Regions from separate parts of the Peribacillus sp. S4 genome, predicted to be linked through region 1. Evidence: riboswitches for the same ligand, from Rfam matches in the RefSeq annotation. Region 1 holds a riboswitch; each other region holds the start of a gene.
The links. Region 1 has a riboswitch for S-adenosylmethionine ahead of ACJ9PY_RS05655 (methionine ABC transporter ATP-binding protein). Riboswitches for the same ligand answer to the same signal wherever they lie in the genome.

Region 2: it holds a riboswitch for S-adenosylmethionine, as region 1 does, so the genes downstream of both, ACJ9PY_RS24855 (methionine ABC transporter ATP-binding protein) here and ACJ9PY_RS05655 (methionine ABC transporter ATP-binding protein) in region 1, are expected to answer to the same signal.
Region 3: it holds a riboswitch for S-adenosylmethionine, as region 1 does, so the genes downstream of both, ACJ9PY_RS10825 (Na+/H+ antiporter NhaC family protein) here and ACJ9PY_RS05655 (methionine ABC transporter ATP-binding protein) in region 1, are expected to answer to the same signal.

The regions. Positions count from the first base shown of each region.
Region 1 is NZ_CP175708.1:1,184,307-1,190,514, reverse strand. Features, by position in the region: gene ACJ9PY_RS05680 (YheC/YheD family protein) at 1-723, shown strand, start outside; gene ACJ9PY_RS05675 (YheC/YheD family protein) at 720-1,916, shown strand; gene ACJ9PY_RS05670 (YheE family protein) at 1,980-2,183, shown strand; gene ACJ9PY_RS05665 (hypothetical protein) at 2,270-2,458, shown strand; gene ACJ9PY_RS05660 (MBL fold metallo-hydrolase) at 2,523-3,347, opposite strand; SAM riboswitch class I at 3,631-3,735, shown strand; gene ACJ9PY_RS05655 (methionine ABC transporter ATP-binding protein) at 3,805-4,821, shown strand; gene ACJ9PY_RS05650 (methionine ABC transporter permease) at 4,808-5,476, shown strand; gene ACJ9PY_RS05645 (MetQ/NlpA family ABC transporter substrate-binding protein) at 5,533-6,208, shown strand, end outside.
Region 2 is NZ_CP175708.1:5,161,913-5,168,120, reverse strand. Features, by position in the region: gene ACJ9PY_RS24870 (toprim domain-containing protein) at 1-281, shown strand, start outside; gene ACJ9PY_RS24865 (thioredoxin family protein) at 285-593, shown strand; SAM riboswitch class I at 739-846, shown strand; gene ACJ9PY_RS24860 (O-acetylhomoserine aminocarboxypropyltransferase/cysteine synthase family protein) at 947-2,257, shown strand; SAM riboswitch class I at 2,375-2,487, shown strand; gene ACJ9PY_RS24855 (methionine ABC transporter ATP-binding protein) at 2,641-3,675, shown strand; gene ACJ9PY_RS24850 (methionine ABC transporter permease) at 3,668-4,336, shown strand; gene ACJ9PY_RS24845 (MetQ/NlpA family ABC transporter substrate-binding protein) at 4,352-5,188, shown strand.
Region 3 is NZ_CP175708.1:2,269,370-2,275,577, reverse strand. Features, by position in the region: gene ACJ9PY_RS10840 (LysR family transcriptional regulator) at 9-887, opposite strand; gene ACJ9PY_RS10835 (chromate transporter) at 1,132-1,761, shown strand; gene ACJ9PY_RS10830 (chromate transporter) at 1,810-2,355, shown strand; gene ACJ9PY_RS10825 (Na+/H+ antiporter NhaC family protein) at 2,508-3,824, opposite strand; SAM riboswitch class I at 4,015-4,122, opposite strand; gene ACJ9PY_RS10820 (SOS response-associated peptidase) at 4,457-5,128, opposite strand; gene ACJ9PY_RS10815 (hypothetical protein) at 5,188-5,343, opposite strand; gene hutG (formimidoylglutamase) at 5,669-6,208, opposite strand, start outside.

The DNA.
Region 1 (6,208 bases):
GAAACGTATCCATTTCAATCCATATCCGTGGTGGAAACCCTTCTTTCCCATTACCGTCAAGTTTATATAAAGCCCATTCACGGCAGCCTCGGTCTAGGGATTCACCAAATTCTTTATGATAAGCATGAGAATGTTTATTATTGCCGCTATACAAACGAAGCAAAAGAAAATAAACTGCAACGGTTTTCAACATTGGAATCCATCGTTAAACACATTTTTCACGACCGCCCGCTCGAGAATCTGATCGTGCAGCAGGGCATCCCATTAATTCGATCTGAAAAACGTCCAGTGGATTTTCGGGTCCATACGAACAAGGACAGTAATGGAAAATGGCAGGTGACCGCGATTGCCGCAAAAATCGCCGGCGCCGGCAGCGTCACGACCCATATTAAAAGCGGGGGTGTCATCAAAACGGTTGCCGAACTGTTTGGAGATGACGATGAGGCGACAGAAGTCGAACGAAAGCTTTCGGAAGCCGCACTGATTTTAAGTGACAGTATAGAAAAGAACTTGGACGGCATCATCGCAGAAATAGGATTCGATTTTGGATTGGATAAAAAAGGGCAGGTTTGGATGTTTGAAGCCAATTCCAAGCCTGGACGTTCCATATTTTCCCATCCAAAACTCAAGGATTTCGAATTGCTGACCAGAAAGCTAAGCCTTGATTATGCCATTTATCTTACGGAACAGACAATTACAAAATCAATCAGAGTGCCGCAATGAACATTTTTTATGATATCCCCACTGAAAATTGGCACCACACTCATGAGAATGCGGAACTTTTCGCCGGCTCTGCCGAAGAAGAAATCAGCTATAAAAAGAACCATTCGAATCAACCTCTAATTCCAATCACAATATTTCCGGGTAACCGGATGCTTACCGTCGGAATTTTAACTGTTTCCAATCCCAAAAAGGAATCAGGTTTGGGTGGAAACCTGACCCTTTTTCGGGACTTATTATTATATTTATTGAAACATGGAATATTGGCGTATGTATTCACAGGAAATGCCCTTCATTCCGAGTCGATGAAAGGGTATCTTTTTTCCTCCATTTCAAACAAGTGGATTGAATGTAAAGTGCCCTTCCCTGACATCGTCTATAACCGTGTCCCCTGGAGGAGCTATGAGGCGTCAGAGGAATTCCAACATCTTATCACACATTTTAAAGATAACCGAATGACTCTATTCAACCCCTGTTTTATAGATAAATATGTGATGTTCGAAGCATTAACTGAAGATGGATCCCTCACCAACCACCTTCCGCCCACCATAGTCTTACGAAACAGCGGTTGCCTTGATTCTTTCCTGGAGACATACAGGCATATATACCTTAAGCCATGCAAAGGAAGCCAAGGGAAGGGCATTTATACCATTATCAAAAATGATGATGATACCCTATTGTTCAATAGCTTAAAGCATAGTGAGTCCTTCCCTGATTTTCCTTCCTTCTGGGATACAAAAAAAAGGGATTTATTAAAAAGGAGCTATCTTGCTCAACAGGCGATCATACCAAAAAAACTCTTTGGGCATCGTTATGATTACCGGATTCTCGTCCATTATGAAAAAGGTTTTTATAAAGTGACCGGCAAAGCGGTAAGGATGTCGCAAACCCAGGAAATCACCACCCACACTCCCCGAGGCGGAAAGCTTTTTCCTTATCAGGACCTTAAATCAAAAAACCTGGATCTGAAATTAGCGAATGTCGCCCAAAAATGCGGAGAGATACTTTCAAAAAAGATCGGATTTCTCGGTGAGTTTTCCATTGATATAGGGGAAGACGAATCGGGCTTGCTTTTCATATACGAAGTGAACTCAAAGCCGATGCAATTCGATGAAGAAGAAATTGAAACAAACAGGCTTTTGCATTTAAAAAATCTTTTCATTGAATTAACTTTTCCCAACCTGAAAAGAAAATAACACCTCCAGCTGCCGTTTTCCATTATAATCGAATGAGAAACAGTATATATGGAGGTAATACATATGATCACTCATTTTCAATGGGAGCCATTGCATAAGAATCTGCCTGGATGGAAAATTTCCTTTTATTTCAACAAGCAGGCAGTCAAAGCCTTGTATCATAAAGATGGATCCATCGAGTGGACAGCCAATCCGCCTTCCGAAACAGATGAAACCCAACTCAAAAGCATGATACATGATTTAATGATCTTCCATGTTTATGAATGAAACCCCTTTACATTCATGAAATCGCTAAACAGAATAAAAAAAACTCCTTTGCCTAAAACTAAAGAAAAGGCTAGGAGGGATTTCTTTTGGATAAAGAAAAAATGACATTTTTGAAGGATACCGAATATGATGGCAAGGACTCCGTTTACCTGGATATCGACCGTATCATCAATGAAGGAATGGCGGGAGGAAATGTGTATGAAGTCGCTAACCTTCAGAACATCGAAGAAGCACATGATTTTTATGATGAAACAGATCCCAATGTCAATAAATGAATAAGGTGGGCTCTCTTATGGAGAGCTCTCTTTTATATCAGTCAGACCGTTAAACGGATAGCAATCAAATAGTCCCATTCTCCCTCGCACTTAAAATATTTTCGTTTAATATCGATGTAATGATATGCTCTGAATCCCATTCATGCCCAGATATCTCGATAAGGGGATAGCGATTCGGTAAAACGACCTGCTGGATTTCATGAACGGTCAGCCCTTGAGAATGCAAGCGTAAAATTTCCCCTTGGAGGTTTTCCAGATAATCCAGTTTTTTTCGAAACATCTCCTTCCCATCAGGGACATGCCCAGCATGACAGCAAAACACTTCCCCGAAGTCATATTGAAGCAATCTTTTTATCGAATCGATGATTACCGGGACGGACTCTTCCCGTAAAACAAGCTTTGTTTTTGGGGTTACGAAAAGGTCTCCTGAAAAGAGCACGCCATTATTGTGATTCAAATACACCATATGGTCCTTTGCATGACCTGGGGTAAAAATCGGCTCCCACGTTTCGGTACGGGAATGAATGCCCTTCCCTAGCGGCTCAGCTTTAAAGGCGTCTCTCTTTCCCCAGAAAATTTTGCGATATTCAGGATATTCAGCATCCTTTGCACAAACCTCAACCGACATCGGGTGAATGAAAAGAGGGACCTTTTTATGTTCCTGTATCCAGGCAGCACCCCCCGTATGGTCTTCATGATAGTGAGTCAGGGCCACTGAGTCGAAGTCTGCGGATTCATAGAATGGAATAAGCTCTTCCAATAAAATCTGTGCGCCAGTATCTATCAATAGGCCATCCGTTAAAAAGACATACACACTCATCCCCGCCTTGTTCCCGCCAGGAGTCCCATGCACGCAAACCACATCATTTATCGTCTTGATCTCTATCATTCGGTTTCCTCCCCATCATTGTATAAATATAGTTTCATCTTCCTTTTTTTAACTTTACTATAATAACTGTAGTACCACTTTACCTTTTTGACAAGGAAATATTGGAATGAATAGCCTCGATGAAAATGCTGGATTATTGCATAATAGCCCATTTTCCATGAATCGTTTTAACGGACTGTACCAGATTTAATGACAAAAAAATAAAAGAAACGATTGACAATGCCGGATTTTACAAATAATATAGATTATATTACAAAACTTGAAATATTCTAAAATAATAATTTACTTATCAAGAGTGACGGAGGGATCAGGCCCTGTGATGTCCGGCAACCGCCCTTAGGGAACGGTGCCAATTCCTGCAGAATGATTGCATTCTGAAAGATAAGCCGAGATATGATTTCGCTGCCTCTTTCTGAATGATAGAGGCAGCTTTTTTAATGTTTAAGGGGGAAAGCTCATGATTGAAATCCGTTCAGTCCGAAAGGAATACGTCTCGAAGAAAAACCGAGTTATCGGAGTGGATAACGTAACTTTAACCATTCAAACTGGTGAAATATATGGAATTGTCGGCTACAGCGGAGCTGGAAAAAGCTCATTGCTCCGCTGCTTGAATTTGCTTGAACGTCCGACAGGTGGAAATATCATTATCGACGGCATTGATTTAACCTCTTTATCTAGCAAAGAGCTTCGTAAACAACGGCAAAAAATCGGAATGATATTCCAGCACTTTTCCCTGGTCAGTTCAAAAACCGTTTATGAAAATGTCGCTTTCGCCTTAAGGGCCGCGCATCGATCGAAGGACGCGACTAAGTTACGTGTATTGGAATTGTTGGAAATAGTAGGGCTCAGCGATAAGAAAGATGTCTATCCTGCACAGCTTAGCGGTGGACAGAAGCAACGGGTCGGCATAGCTCGCGCGTTAGCAAATGAACCCACTGTACTATTATGTGATGAAGCGACTTCAGCCCTTGATCCAACAACTACAAAAGCGATTTTACAGTTATTGAAAAAGATAAGCAGTGAGCTTGGTATCACCATCGTGTTGATTACACATGAAATGGAAGTGGTCAAAGAACTATGCCACCGAGTCGCCGTGATGCAGGATGGCCGGGTAATTGAAGAAGGACCCGTTTATGAAATATTTTCACAGCCCAAACAGGAGTTAACGAAGCAATTCATTAGCAGTGTACTGGATTTCGAACTCCCTTCGCACTTGATTGAAGAAAGTGAAGGTACGATTATTAAGATCCAATTCGAAGGGCAAACCGCCGGTGAATCGATTCTTTCGGATACTCTCCAATCCCATGCAGTAAAGGGAAATATTTTACACGGTAAAATTGAGTATATCCAGGATGTTCCTTTAGGCATTTTAATCATCGAGTTAATTGGCGATGCCGTCCAAATTCATTCGGCATTGGAATATATAAAAGATCGTTCCAGTTCTGTGGAGGTGTTAAAACATGTCACTGCTTAATCCCATCGTCAATATTTTACCTGATCTTAATAAAGCCTTTCTTGAAACGATTTATATGGTTGGCGTTTCTCTTGCAGTAGCCCTGCTGATCGGTTTACCGCTTGGAGTATTGCTATTTTCAACAACCAGGAATTTATTTTTTGAAAATGGCATCGTGAATCGATCTCTCGGTTTCGCAGTCAATATTGTCCGTTCAATCCCGTTCATCATTCTTTTGGTCGCCCTCCTTCCTTTAACGGACCTACTTACAGGATCGACGATAGGGCCAAGAGCAGCTTCTGTTTCCCTGTCCGTATCCGCAATCCCTTTTTTTGCAAGGATTGTTGAAACGGCATTACGTGAAATAGACAGAGGAGTGATTGAAGCTGCAATTGCCGTAGGTGCCACTCCATGGATGATCATTAAGGATGTACTTCTTCCAGAGGCAAAACCGGGAATCATTCAAGGACTGACATTAACGACCATATCGCTAATCGGTTACTCAGCAATGGCTGGGACAATCGGCGGTGGCGGAATTGGCGACCTGGCCATCCGGTACGGATATTACCGATATGACAACACAGTCATGATCACGACGATCGTCGTGCTGATCTGCCTTGTGCAACTCATTCAAATGGTTGGTGACAAAGTTTCATACATAGTTAACAAGCGATAGGTTCAATCACTTTTTTTAATGACTCAATACATTTCATTACTCAGGAGGAATTTCAAATGAAGAAAATAGCTTCGTTATTATCAGTCTGTGCACTTGCACTCGGCTTGGCAGCTTGCGGGAGCGATGATGCATCCCCAAATACAGAAGACAAAAAAGAATTGAAGATTGGGGCGACTACCGGGCCGTACGCCGATATGGTTAAGGAGGCCATCAAACCAGGTCTGGAAGATCTCGGATACAAAATAGAGATCGTCGAATTCACCGACTATATCCAGCCGAATAAGTCGCTTGGCAACAACTCGATCGACGCCAACCTTTTCCAGCATAAAGTGTACATGGATAACTTCGCTAAAGAAAATGATTTAAAGCTTTCCGACCTTATCATAGTTCCAACAGCGCCAATGGGCATATATTCTAATAAGTATAATTCATTGAAAGAAGTGAAAGACGGTACATCCCTTGCAGTGCCCAATGATCCGGTTAACCTGGCACGTGCACTAAAAGTGCTGGTGGATGAAGGGTTGATTGAAGTCGATCCAAATGTCGACCCTTTAAAAGTATCTGAAAAGGATGTAACGAAAAATCCAAAAAACATCCAGCTAAAACCATTGGAATCCGCTCAGTTGCCCCGCGCAACAGACAGCGTCGACCTATCGGCGGTCCCTGGCAACTTTGCTCTTGCAGCGAAAATGGACCTCAAGGATGCCCTAGTTTTAGAAAACATGCCGGATA
Region 2 (6,208 bases), 1.6 Mb from region 1:
TGGAAATAAGATGTACGAATGGGACCATATCATTAACTAAGCTGGATGAATTAGTGGATGAATTGATGGACCGTGATGTTTATCTCCTTTTTGACGCAGATGAATCAGGAGAAAAGCTGCGGAAGCAGTTCCGAAGGGAAATGCCGGAAGCGAACCACCTGTATATTAATAAAATGTACAAAGAAGTGGAGAGCTCACCCGAACATCATATCGCAACTGTGCTCCTATCTGCCAATATGAATGTGAAAATGAAATTTTTAAGTCAAAGGGTGAACGACTAATTGATGCAGGAATGGAAAGAAGAAGAGTGTAAGCTTGCTGTTGAAAATGGGGAAACTTTTTGCTTATATTTATATACACCTTTATGCGGAACCTGTCAGGTGGCCTCCAAGATGCTGACGATATCCTTGGAGCTTTTCCCCGAATTGAAGGCAGGCAAAATGAATATGAACTATATCCAAGCAATTGCCGAATCATATGAAATCGAAAGTGTTCCTTGCTTATTGCTTTTCAAAGAAGGGCAGCTGCACAAAAAAATATATGCCTTTCAATCCGTTCCTAATTTGTACGGATTGCTTAAGGAAATCAGTTAGGAAACCAATCAGAACCGCGGTTGGTTTTCTTTGTTGCTGACATTTGAATGAGAGCAGGAAATAAACAAAGAATATTCTAACAATTCATTGACTGATTTAATCTAAAATGCTATATTTTGAATTAAGTAATGGCAGAATTTAATAGTTCTTATCAAGAGTGGCGGAGGGACTGGCCCGACGAAGCCCGGCAACCGGTATAAATTTTTATATACGGTGCTAATTCCAGCAGAGTGTTGGCTCTGGTAGATGAGGTGTGTTCTTGAAACCTCTTCTTATAGAAGTGGTTTTTTTGTTTATAAAAAGCCAGATTTCATATAAATCCAACTAAATCCATAGAAAAAAGGTGAAATTATATGTCAGAGAAAAAGTTGCGTTTCGAAACATTGAGTGTTCATGGCGGTCTGCAAGCTGATGAAACAGGTGTCCGTGCCGTTCCTATCTACCAAAGCAATGCATACTTGTTCAAGGACACCGACCATGCAGCAAATTTATTTGGCCTGAAGGAGAATGGCTATATATATTCACGGCTTCATAATCCCACGGTCAGCGTTTTTGAGGAAAGAATGGCCTTATTGGAAGGCGGTATCGGCGGATTGGCAACGGCAAGCGGAATGGCTGCCATCTCACTTTCAATCCTGAATATTGCTGCTGCAGGGGATGAGATTGTTTCAGCCTCTACATTATATGGCGGTACGTATAACCTTTTCGAAAACACTCTTCCTAAATATGGGATCAAAGTGAAGTTCGTTTCTCCCGATGACCCTGAGAATTTCAAAAGGGCGATTACACCAAGAACTAAAGCCATTTTTGCTGAAACGATCGGAAATCCAAGTTTGAGGGTGCTCGATATTGAAGCGGTAGCGGAAATCGCCCACGAAGCCGGCATACCTTTAATCATTGATAATACCTTCGCGACACCGTATCTTTGCAGACCAATTGATTTTGGAGCGGATATTGTCATCCATTCCGCTACAAAATGGCTTCTTGGAAATGGAACGACGCTAGGCGGTGTCATCGTGGATGGAGGGAAATTCGATTGGAACTCGCCGAACTATCCTGGCTTCACGGAGCCTGACCCAAGTTACGACGGTCTGGTATACGCCGAGGCAGTTGGCCCTGCCGCATTCATAACGAAAGCCCGGGTCCAGTTACTACGTGATTTGGGCCCTGCGCTAAGTGCCCAAAGTGCATTCCAGTTTACGCTTGGACTTGAAACGCTGCATGTAAGGATGAAAGAGCATCTATCAAACACCAAGTCTGTCATCCAATATTTAAAAAACCATCCTGCCGTGACCTGGGTTTCACATCCTGGTGATGAGGATCATCCCGATAAAGCCCTTGCGGATAAATATTTGCCAAAGGGAGCTGGAGCTGTCGTGACATTTGGGATTCAAGGTAATCGCGAAGCTGGGGCAAAACTTATCAATTCGGTGGAATTATGGTCCCATGTGGCGAATGTAGGGGATGCGAAGAGCTTGATCATCCACCCAGCAAGTACGACCCATCAACAATTGAATGAGGCGGGTCTTGCGAAAGCGGGTGTAGGTGCCGATCAAGTCCGTTTATCGATTGGGATTGAAAATGTAGACGACTTAATAGAAGATTTGGAGCAGGCAATTGAAAAGGCGACGAAAATCGTCTCCTTGACTTCCAAAACGCTTTAAGCAAAGTTCCTGTTCATTCTTGTACTAGAAATAATATACATTGCGCTCCTTTTTTATCTATGATAAAATTTCTCCATACTAAAGAACTTAATGATGTACAAATATTCTATATATTAGCTCTTATCAAGAGAGGTGGAGGGATGTGCCCGATGAAACCCGGCAACCGACAAGGAGATTTCCTTGGAAAGGTGCCAATTCACACAAAGTTTAATCACTTTGGAAGATGAGAGGAAGGCCTGTTTCTTCACCTGCCTTTCTGCTCATGCAGAAAGGTTTTTTCTATTTTAATTGGGAAAACTTTTACATGATAGGAGAAACAGACTAATAATGTAGAGAAATCAACTAAGTTCATAGGTTTTATTGGATAAAAGAGGTGAGGGTTAATGATTACATTGACGAAAGTCAGTAAGCTGTTCCGAACAGGAAAAGGAAACAGTGAGACGATCAAGGCTGTAAATAATGTGAATGTTGAAATAAATAAAGGCGAGATTTTCGGGATCATCGGTTACAGTGGAGCGGGGAAAAGTACTTTGATCAGAATGCTCAATGGATTGGAAACACCGACAGAGGGATCCGTTGTGGTGGCTGAAAAGGAAATTTCAAAAATTAAAGGGGCTCAGCTCCGTAAGGCCCGTCAAGAAATCAGCATGATTTTCCAGCATTTCAATCTATTATGGTCAAGGACCGTTCAGGAGAATATATCTTTCCCGTTGGAAATTGCAGGTATTTCTAAACCTGAACGCACCAAGCGTGTGAACGAATTGATCAAGTTAGTCGGACTTGAAGGCAGGGAAAAGGCCTATCCTTCGCAATTAAGCGGAGGGCAAAAGCAAAGGGTGGGAATAGCCAGGGCTCTGGCAAATGACCCTAAAGTGCTGCTGTGTGATGAAGCGACTTCTGCATTGGATCCGCAGACTACCGACTCCATACTCGAATTGCTTGTTGACATCAATCAGCGTTTGGGATTGACGATCGTCTTGATTACGCATGAAATGCATGTAATACGTAAAATCTGCCATCGCGTCGCCGTGATGGAAAGCGGGCAGGTTGTTGAACAGGGTCCTGTCCTGGATGTCTTCAAGAATCCTAAAGAACAAATGACGAAGCGTTTCGTGCAACAGGTAACGGAACCGGAAGAAACGAAAGAAACGATGGACCATTTGCTCGAACGCTATCCAGCAGGCAAAGTGATTCAATTGACCTTTGTAGGTGATCATGCAGAAAGCCCATTGATCACCAAGCTTGTACGTAACTTCGAGTTGGATGTCAATATCGTTCAAGGTAAGATATCCCAAACAAGAAGCGGTTCATATGGAACATTGTTTATCCATCTAGATGGCAAAGAGGATGAAATGCTCCGCGCAATCGAATTCATTAGAGCACAGCAGGTAGGCGTGGAGGTGATTACTCATGCTTGAAGAATTATTGCCGAATGTTGATTGGGAAGACATCATTGAAGCTACGAAAGAAACGCTTTACATGACAAGCGTCTCTGTAGTGGCAACCTTTTTTATAGGCATAATACTAGGATTGATCCTTTTCCTGACAGGAAAGGGTAATATGTGGCAAAACCGGGCTGTTAACGGAGTCATGAGTGCTGTCGTCAATATATTCCGTTCCATTCCATTTCTTATTTTGATCGTGCTGCTCATTCCTTTCACTAAAGCGCTTGTCGGTTCCATGATCGGTGAGAATGCTGCACTGCCGGCACTTATTATCGGTGCTGCCCCATTTTATGCGCGTATGGTTGAAATCGGCCTTCGTGAAATCGATAAAGGTGTAATTGAAGCCGCTAAATCGATGGGGGCAAAAACGAGCACGATCATTTGGAAGGTCCTTCTTCCAGAGTCGATGCCTGCCCTTATTTCCGGGATTACGGTAACATCGATTGCATTGGTTGGATATACCGCAATGGCCGGGGTCATCGGCGCTGGGGGGCTTGGTAATCTAGCCTATTTGGACGGCTATCAAAGAAATCAAAATGACGTTACGCTTGTAGCGACAATCGTTATTCTAATTATCGTCTTCATAATTCAAATTATTGGAGATGTGATTACATCTAAATTGGACAAAAGATAAAGGGAGATGAATAGGATGAAAAAGTTTTTAGGATTTGCATTAATCTTAGTGTTATCTATCGCTTTGGCTGCTTGTGGAAGTGAAAAGGATAAAAGCGGCAGCGATACGGATAAAGAATCGAAGAAATTAGTTGTAGGAGCATCCAATGTTCCTCATGCAGAAATCCTTGAGGAAGCTAAACCGCTTCTTAAAGAAAAAGGAATCGATTTGGAAATTGAAACGTTCCAGGACTATGTTTTACCGAATAAGGCGTTGAATGATAAGGAATTGGATGCTAACTACTTTCAACACATTCCATATTTAGAGGGGCAAATTAAAGAAAATGGATATGACTTCGTCAATGCTGGCGGAATCCATATCGAGCCGATTGCTCTATATTCACAAAAATATAAAAGCATTGATAAACTTCCGGAAGGCGCAACAATTATTATGAGCAGCTCTGTTGCTGATCATGGACGCGCTTTATCCCTTTTGGAAAAGAATGGCCTGATCACTTTGAAAGAAGGCATCGATAAAACGACGGCTACAACGAAAGACATCGTTGAAAATAAGAAAAACCTTAAATTCGATGCAGATTATGAAGCGGCCCTGCTTCCTAAAATTTATGAGAGCGGCGAAGGCGATGCAGTCTTGATCAACTCCAACTATGCAATTGACGCCGGTTTGAATCCGCTTGAAGATTCAATTGCGATTGAAGATTCCGAATCACCTTATGTGAATGTCATTGCCGTAAACAAAGGTGACGAAAATAAAGAAGCAATCAAAGCGCTTGTAGAAGTATTGCATTCTAAAAAAATTCAAGATTTCATTCTTAAAGAATACAAAGGTGCAGTTGTACCGGCGGATAAATAATTCGAGAATGGCGACCTGATTTTATTCAGGTCGCAGTTTAAAAAGGTTTCGGAATGGTCTCATTTTGAAACCTTTTTTTTTATTGGATTTAAAATCATAATAGCCCTCTACATTTGTTATTGAGTGCCGATGGGCAGGGATAACAACCAAAACGCTCATATTACACATAGCCATGGTTGCGGAATCTGCGTCAACAGCTTCAGGTTTTATTCATGTATGCTTCAGCAGACAGTAACGGATTTGTGTTGGGACGATAATAACACCCGGAAATACTCGATTAAGAGCCTCTGATTGAACAAATGATTAATAAAGCTGCCGAACTTAGAGAAGTGAAGCACTTTATCACGGAAATCCTAACCGGCATTGAACGGAATATAGAATGTAGGTGAAAGTGATTCTATCTGATTGTGTAGTCTTAGTGGATTGGAACGGAAGATACGAGACTCCTGCGGGAAAAGCGAGTCAAGGGGAGACACCGCAGGCGCAAAAGCGCCGAGGAGGCTTCCGGACCGCCCGCGGAAAGCGAGTGCCTGAAGTGGAAAGTAACGTTCAAATTTGGAAAACCTAAAAATCTAAAAAACTGTATACAAACTAAAAATTATGAGCGACGCACTATGTAAAAGCTGAACGGACAAACCAGCTCGCTATAATGATGATCCAGGTTGTTTCAGTCTGCGGCTTAATTTTAATTCCTTTCATGTTTAATCAGGAAAGGAAAGGGTATAGAGATAATGAAGGTGAAAAAATGATACACAAATTTGAAAGGATGGTTCACTATCAATACTCTGGATTTAAATGTAACAAGCGAAATGGAAAAGGCGATGCAGTCTTCACATGGGATTGGCTACAGTGAGTACAGTAGAGACTTAGACCTCCGTATCGAGGTTGAGAAAGAACGGGATAGGGAACATGTAAAGTGCAACAAAATGGTCCAGGACCTACAACGCAAAATTCACGGCTAAGCATATAAAAGAGTTCTTTAAAAGATCGGTCTGTAGAGGTAAAATGGAAAGTGGTCCA
Region 3 (6,208 bases), 1.1 Mb from region 1:
TCCCATCCTTATTGAAGAAAATCAACAAATTTAGACACCCCTATTTTATTAAAACGCTTGTTTTTCCTGACTAGCCATAAATTTCTTGCCATATTTATTCTGTATATATCCACTTCCCGCAAAAAGCCTTGCTCCAATTCTCTTGCCACTGTCAACCTTGGCAAAATGCTGATTCCAAGTCCGGCTTCAACCGCACTTTTTATCGCTTGTGTACTGCCAATCTCCATGTAGCTTTCAATTTTTTCTAAAACCCCATACTCCCTTAGCATATTTTCTACGATAAGCCGTGTTCCGGAAATGGATTCACGCCAAATCATCCTTTCATTTCCCAATTCCTCTAGCTGAATTTCTTTTCTGTCTTTCCATGGGTGGTCGGATGGACATACCAATATCAATTCGTCTTCGGCGAACTTGTCTACAATAAAATCGGTGTTTTCCACAAGTCCTTCCACCAAGGCCAAATCAATGACATCGTTTGAAAGATCCTCCAGAACCCGGGGCGTATTTTTTATCGTCAATGTCACTTTTATTTCTGGCTGTTGTTTTTTGAATCTCCCAAGCAAGCTAGGCAATAAATACTCACCGATAGTCAAGGAAGCCCCTACTATGAGATTTGCATTGTACTTCCCCGTCGATTGCTGAATCACTTCTTTTGAATGGTTGAAGTCATTTACTATGGCTTTTGCAAAAGGATATAACAGCTTTCCTGCTTCTGTAACTCTAAGCCTTCCTTCCTCACGGTCGAATAACAAAGTGTTATAATAATTTTCCAGTTGATGGATCTGCCGTGTTACAGCGGGCTGAGATAAGAAACTTAACCTCGCTGCCTGGCTTATACTTCCTTCATCCACCACTAAACAAAACATTTTCAGATTTTCCAATTTCAAGAAAACGACCTCCATGTTTTTAGATAGTTTATTAAAATGATAGCATCATTAGGTAAATGGTGAAATGAAAATAGTGAGATACATTCTAAGGCTATTCAATTTTTGGCGGCATTCTAATAAAACGGATAAATCTTCTGGGTATAACGTTTTGTTATACCCGATGATTTTGTTGCAATTTACCCAGCCCTTTTTCTTTGATATGTTAATGATAAGAATTAAACAATGCATGCAAAGGAAGTGACTGATGTCAATGAAAGGACAATGGAAAACTCTATTCCAATTATTTTGGACCTTTTTTAAAATAGCACCTGTCACATTCGGAGGCGGGTTTGCGATGATCCCTTTAATCGAAAATGAAGTGGTCGAAAAGAGAAAATGGATGAAAAGCGAAGAAGTTACTGATGTTTTTGCTTTATCTCAGTCCGTACCGGGAGCTGTCGCCATCAACTCCGCCACCTTTATCGGCCATCGAATTGCCGGAATGAAGGGGGCAATGGCAGCCATGATCGGTGTTTCATTACCTACCTTTTTAATTGTTCTGCTCCTGGGCATTGTTTATTTTTTCATTCAGGATAATCCGAAGGTAGAATCCGCATTCATATCGATCAGAGCTTCCATAGTAGCCATCATCGCCTATGCGGCTATCAAGATAGGAAAAACCGCAGTTGTTGACAAATCAACTTTCTGTATTTTAATAGCAGGAATTCCCGTCCTCTTCTTTCTTCACCCTGTGATGGTTATAATAGCAGGAGCTCTAGCCGGTATTGTGACCATCTCCATTAAGAGAAAATTAGGTTACGATGTCAAGATGGACAAAAAAGATAGGAAAATAGAAGAAAATGATTTCGAACCTTTCATGGGTGCTGGCATATAGGTAACACAAAATAGGGACTAACTAATTTTCAAGAAAGCATGTGATGGAATGATGGAATTGTGGGAGTTGTTTAGCACCTTCTTTATTATCGGCTTTGTATCTTTCGGAGGCGGATACGCCATGATTCCCGTAATAGAATCGGAAGTCTCACAGCATGGATGGATGACAACGCAGGAATTCACCGATATAATCGCCATTTCCGGGATGTCCCCAGGACCTGTCACCGCCAATAGTGCCATTCTCGTTGGCTATTCCACTGCTGGGTTAGCAGGAGCCATATCATCTGCTCTAGGAATCTTGCTTCCTGCCATTATAATCGTAACCGTTATAGCCACATTTTTCAGCAAATTGAATCATTATCCAGTTGTTCAATCCATGTTTTATGGATTAAGGCCCATTGTCACTAGTTTGATCATCTTTGCAGCGATCAGTTTAGCACTTTCCAATCATATGATAGCCGTGAACTTTTCATGGCATACGATAAGCTTATTACTCGTTTTTGGTTTATCGTTATTTGCCCTAATGAAATTACGCTGGCATCCAGCCTATGTAATTATTCTTTCCGGTTTAGTTGGTGTTGTCCTCTATTCATGACAGGTGTCTCACACACAACCATCATTAATTTGGACCGGAATTAAGCAGAAAAATTGAAAAGTGTGAGAAAACTTTATTATGTTTATGTATTTACCATACAGAAAACACCCTGCATCCAATGATTCAGGGTGTTTTATTATTATATTCTCTTTTTAAGAGGTACGTTTCTTCATTTCATCATTTCCCGGCTGAAACCGTGGAAAACCAATCAGGATGGCAATGATGCCACAAAGTCCAATCAGGATTGGGTAATATGAATACGGCAAGATGCTTAACGGAGAAATTTTTGCTACCCCTGCTGCAACAAGCAGTTGTGCTCCATATGGGATCAACCCTTGGATACAACATGCAAAAATGTCAAGGACGCTCGCCGATTTCCGCGGATCAATCCCATACTTTTCAGAAATATTTTTGGCAAGTGGCCCGGCAATAATAATCGAAATCGTGTTATTTGCCGTTGAAAGGTTCGTTAAACCAACAAGCCCCGCAATGCTGAATTCCGCCCCTTTTTTCGATTTGCTATTTCGTGTCACTAGGTGGAGTAGATAATCGATGCCACCATTATGTTTGATTACGGCTACCATACCTGCAATTAAAAGGGCAAGGAAGGAGATTTCATACATTCCCGCCATTCCTTCTCCAACTTTTTGAATGACACCCAACGGTTGATAACTACCATCTGCCAAGCCGATGATTCCTGCAAATACGATTCCGATGGAAAGGACCAAGAACACATTGACTCCTGCCAATGCAGTGACCAATACGCAAAGATACGGAAGAATCTTCACCCAATCATAAGACTGTTGGGAAATGTCAGCCTGTTCACCCATCGTTAAAATTCCTAGGATGGCACATGTGATGATGGCTGCAGGTAAAACGATGAAAAAATTCACTTTAAACTTATCCTTCATTTTCGTTCCCTGAGTTCGAACAGCAGCGATTGTCGTATCTGAAATGAATGAAAGGTTATCCCCAAACATCGCACCACCAATAACGGCTGCCATTGAAAGGGCAAGTGAAATATCAGTTTGTTCACTAATCCCTACCCCGATAGGTGCCAGGGCAACTATCGTTCCCATGCTTGTCCCCATGGATAGAGAAATAAAACAAGCGATGATGAAAATCCCCACCATTAATAGATTTTGGGGGAAAACAGCTAAGGCAAGATTCACGGTTGATTCAACTGCCCCCATGCCATTGGCAACTTCGGCAAAAGCGCCGGCCAAAAGGAAAATGATAACCATTAACATAATATTGGCGTCCCCGGCACCTTTACAGAAGATATCAACCTTTTCATTGAATGTCTCTTTCCGATTCATCGCCAATGCAGCTGCCGATGCAATGGAAATCGCTACAATCACCGGAAATGAATAAAAATCTTTAGTGATGATTCCGGATCCAATAAATAAAATTAAAAATACGACAAATGGGATCAATGCCCATGGATTCCCTTTATTGTTTGCACTCATGATGTACACCTCTTTTTATTTTTCCCGCGACATGTGTCACAGCTCTTATTCTATTAACAGTTTTCGCAAATAACTCCAATTTGAACCTACCTGATTTTCCAGTCATGGAGCTGTAGCAAAAAACTGGCATAAAAAAAGACCCCTTCTATTTAATAACAAGAAGAGGTCTTTTAATTTATAAAAAACACCCTCCTTATCTTTCAGGCGAAAATCAGCCTGCTGGATTTGGCACAGCACTCCATTTAAGTCCGCTGCCGAGACATCTTCGGGCCAGTCCCTCCGTCTCTCTTGATAAGAAGATTACATTATATAATTATTTAAAAATTACGATGCCTGCCAGAAAAGTACCACGCTGGAAACTTGCCTGAGTTCGTGACATCGAAAGTCGTTTTGAAAAGCAAATATAACAGTACAGCATTTTGTCTATTTTCGCAAGGGTTAATTTTTAAAGTGTTTCACATGCACTCCTTACTGTTTATAAAGAGATCTAAGTTGATTGGAGCGGGTGTGCGAGACTCCTGGGGGAAAAGCGAGTGCCTTGAGGCGACGTCAAATTGTAAAAACCATAAAAAAAATGCAGAAAAACTCGATTTTCATCGAGTTGTCTACATTCTGAGAGGTCTAATGACCTCTCAGCAAATTTGTTGGATTAGGTTAGGTGAATTATTTTTAGTCGAGTTCACATCATTCGATACTTCAAATGCTTCCATCTGTTCCGAATCGAATGATTTTAAATACTGTTGCAGATATGCAGGATCATTAATGGAAGGATTCAACCAATCTTTTTCATCTTCTGGTTTTAGGATGACAGGCATGCGGTCATGAATGCTGGTCATTAGCTCATTTGGCACAGTTGTTATAACAGAGCACGAATAGATGCTGATGCCTTCAGGAGATTTCCAGGATTCCCAGAGACCGGCCATTCCAAATGGAGCATGATTCTTCAGTTTTATCCGCATCGGTATTTTTCTTTCTGGTGTCTTCTTCCATTCATAAAAAGAGTCAGCGATTATCAAGCATCTCTTCTTCTTATACGCATTCCTGAAGCTTGCTTTCTCAGCAATGGTTTCCGCTCTGGCATTGATCATTTTGTAGCCCGCTTTTTCGTCTTTTGCCCAGAAAGGAATGAGTCCCCACCGAAGATATCCAATCCGGTTCCTTACCCCGTCATTAATGACGGAGAGCACGGATTGGGAGGGAGCAATATTGTAGCTGAATTGGTATTCCTCATCAAATGACCCTTGGATATCAAACCGTTCTTTTATTTCTTCTATGTCAGTGAAAAGAGTGAAACGTCCACACATAATATCGCCACCGTATTAAGATTTATTACAGTGTATCAAATGGAATGGGCAGGCACAAATCAGCTTTCTAAAATCCTGATATCAGTAAATGGTTGATTAAATAATTCGCTGGAAATCAAAAGAGTGCCAAGGACTTCTCTTTCATCTTCAGCTTTAATGATTTCCGACAAAATTAAGGTACTGCCATTCCTGACCGTTACTTTATATTCATTCATGGAATCCCTCCTCAAAAGGCTAGATGGTTGTTATTATAAACCAAAAACCCATAAGTATCAGTATTGAACTTAGCAGAGGCATGGAAAATCCACATGCCTTTATACTTTAAAAATGGTTAGTCGAACGAAGCAATGCCAAGGACCATGAATCCTTGTGAAGGAGGCGCAAAAAACTGTCCATGAATGATTCATGGACAGTCTGGGGGCTTTAAAGGTTTTTCGCATCAATATTGAAGATAACATTAAGGAAAGCCCCAACAGTCGATACGAAAAGAAACGCTCTTTCTGGGAAGACCGAATTGGAGTTGCCGCCATCCCATGTCCATTATTTAAAATGCAGCAAAACCTCATTTATTAAATGCCCTGCCAATGTAACGGTCTTATTATTTTCGTCCAATGAAGGGTTCACTTCAGAGATATCAAATGAGAGGATCTTTTCATTCGATACGATATGCCTAATAATGGCACGGACCAATTTCGGATCCAGTCCAAACGGCGATGGTGCACTTACCCCAGGTGCGTAGGCTGAATCAATAACATCCGTACATAATGTAAGCATGATATAGTCATTTTCCTTAGCGAATTCATTTATCCTCCGCTTCGTTTCATCCATTTCGTATAATGACAAATCTTCTTCCAATATGTAGTCGACATTACTCCTCTCTGCAGTTTCAAACAGTGCCTTCGTATTCCCCTGCTTCTGAATTCCGACACATAAATAGCCACAACTTTGATCTTCGTCCAAAATCTGCTTAAACATCGTGCCAGATGAAGTTTCATTTTCATAAGGTCTCATATCAAAGTGAGCGTCAATATTAATAATCCCTAGTCTAGCTTTTGGTCCAATGGATTTCCTAATCCCAAG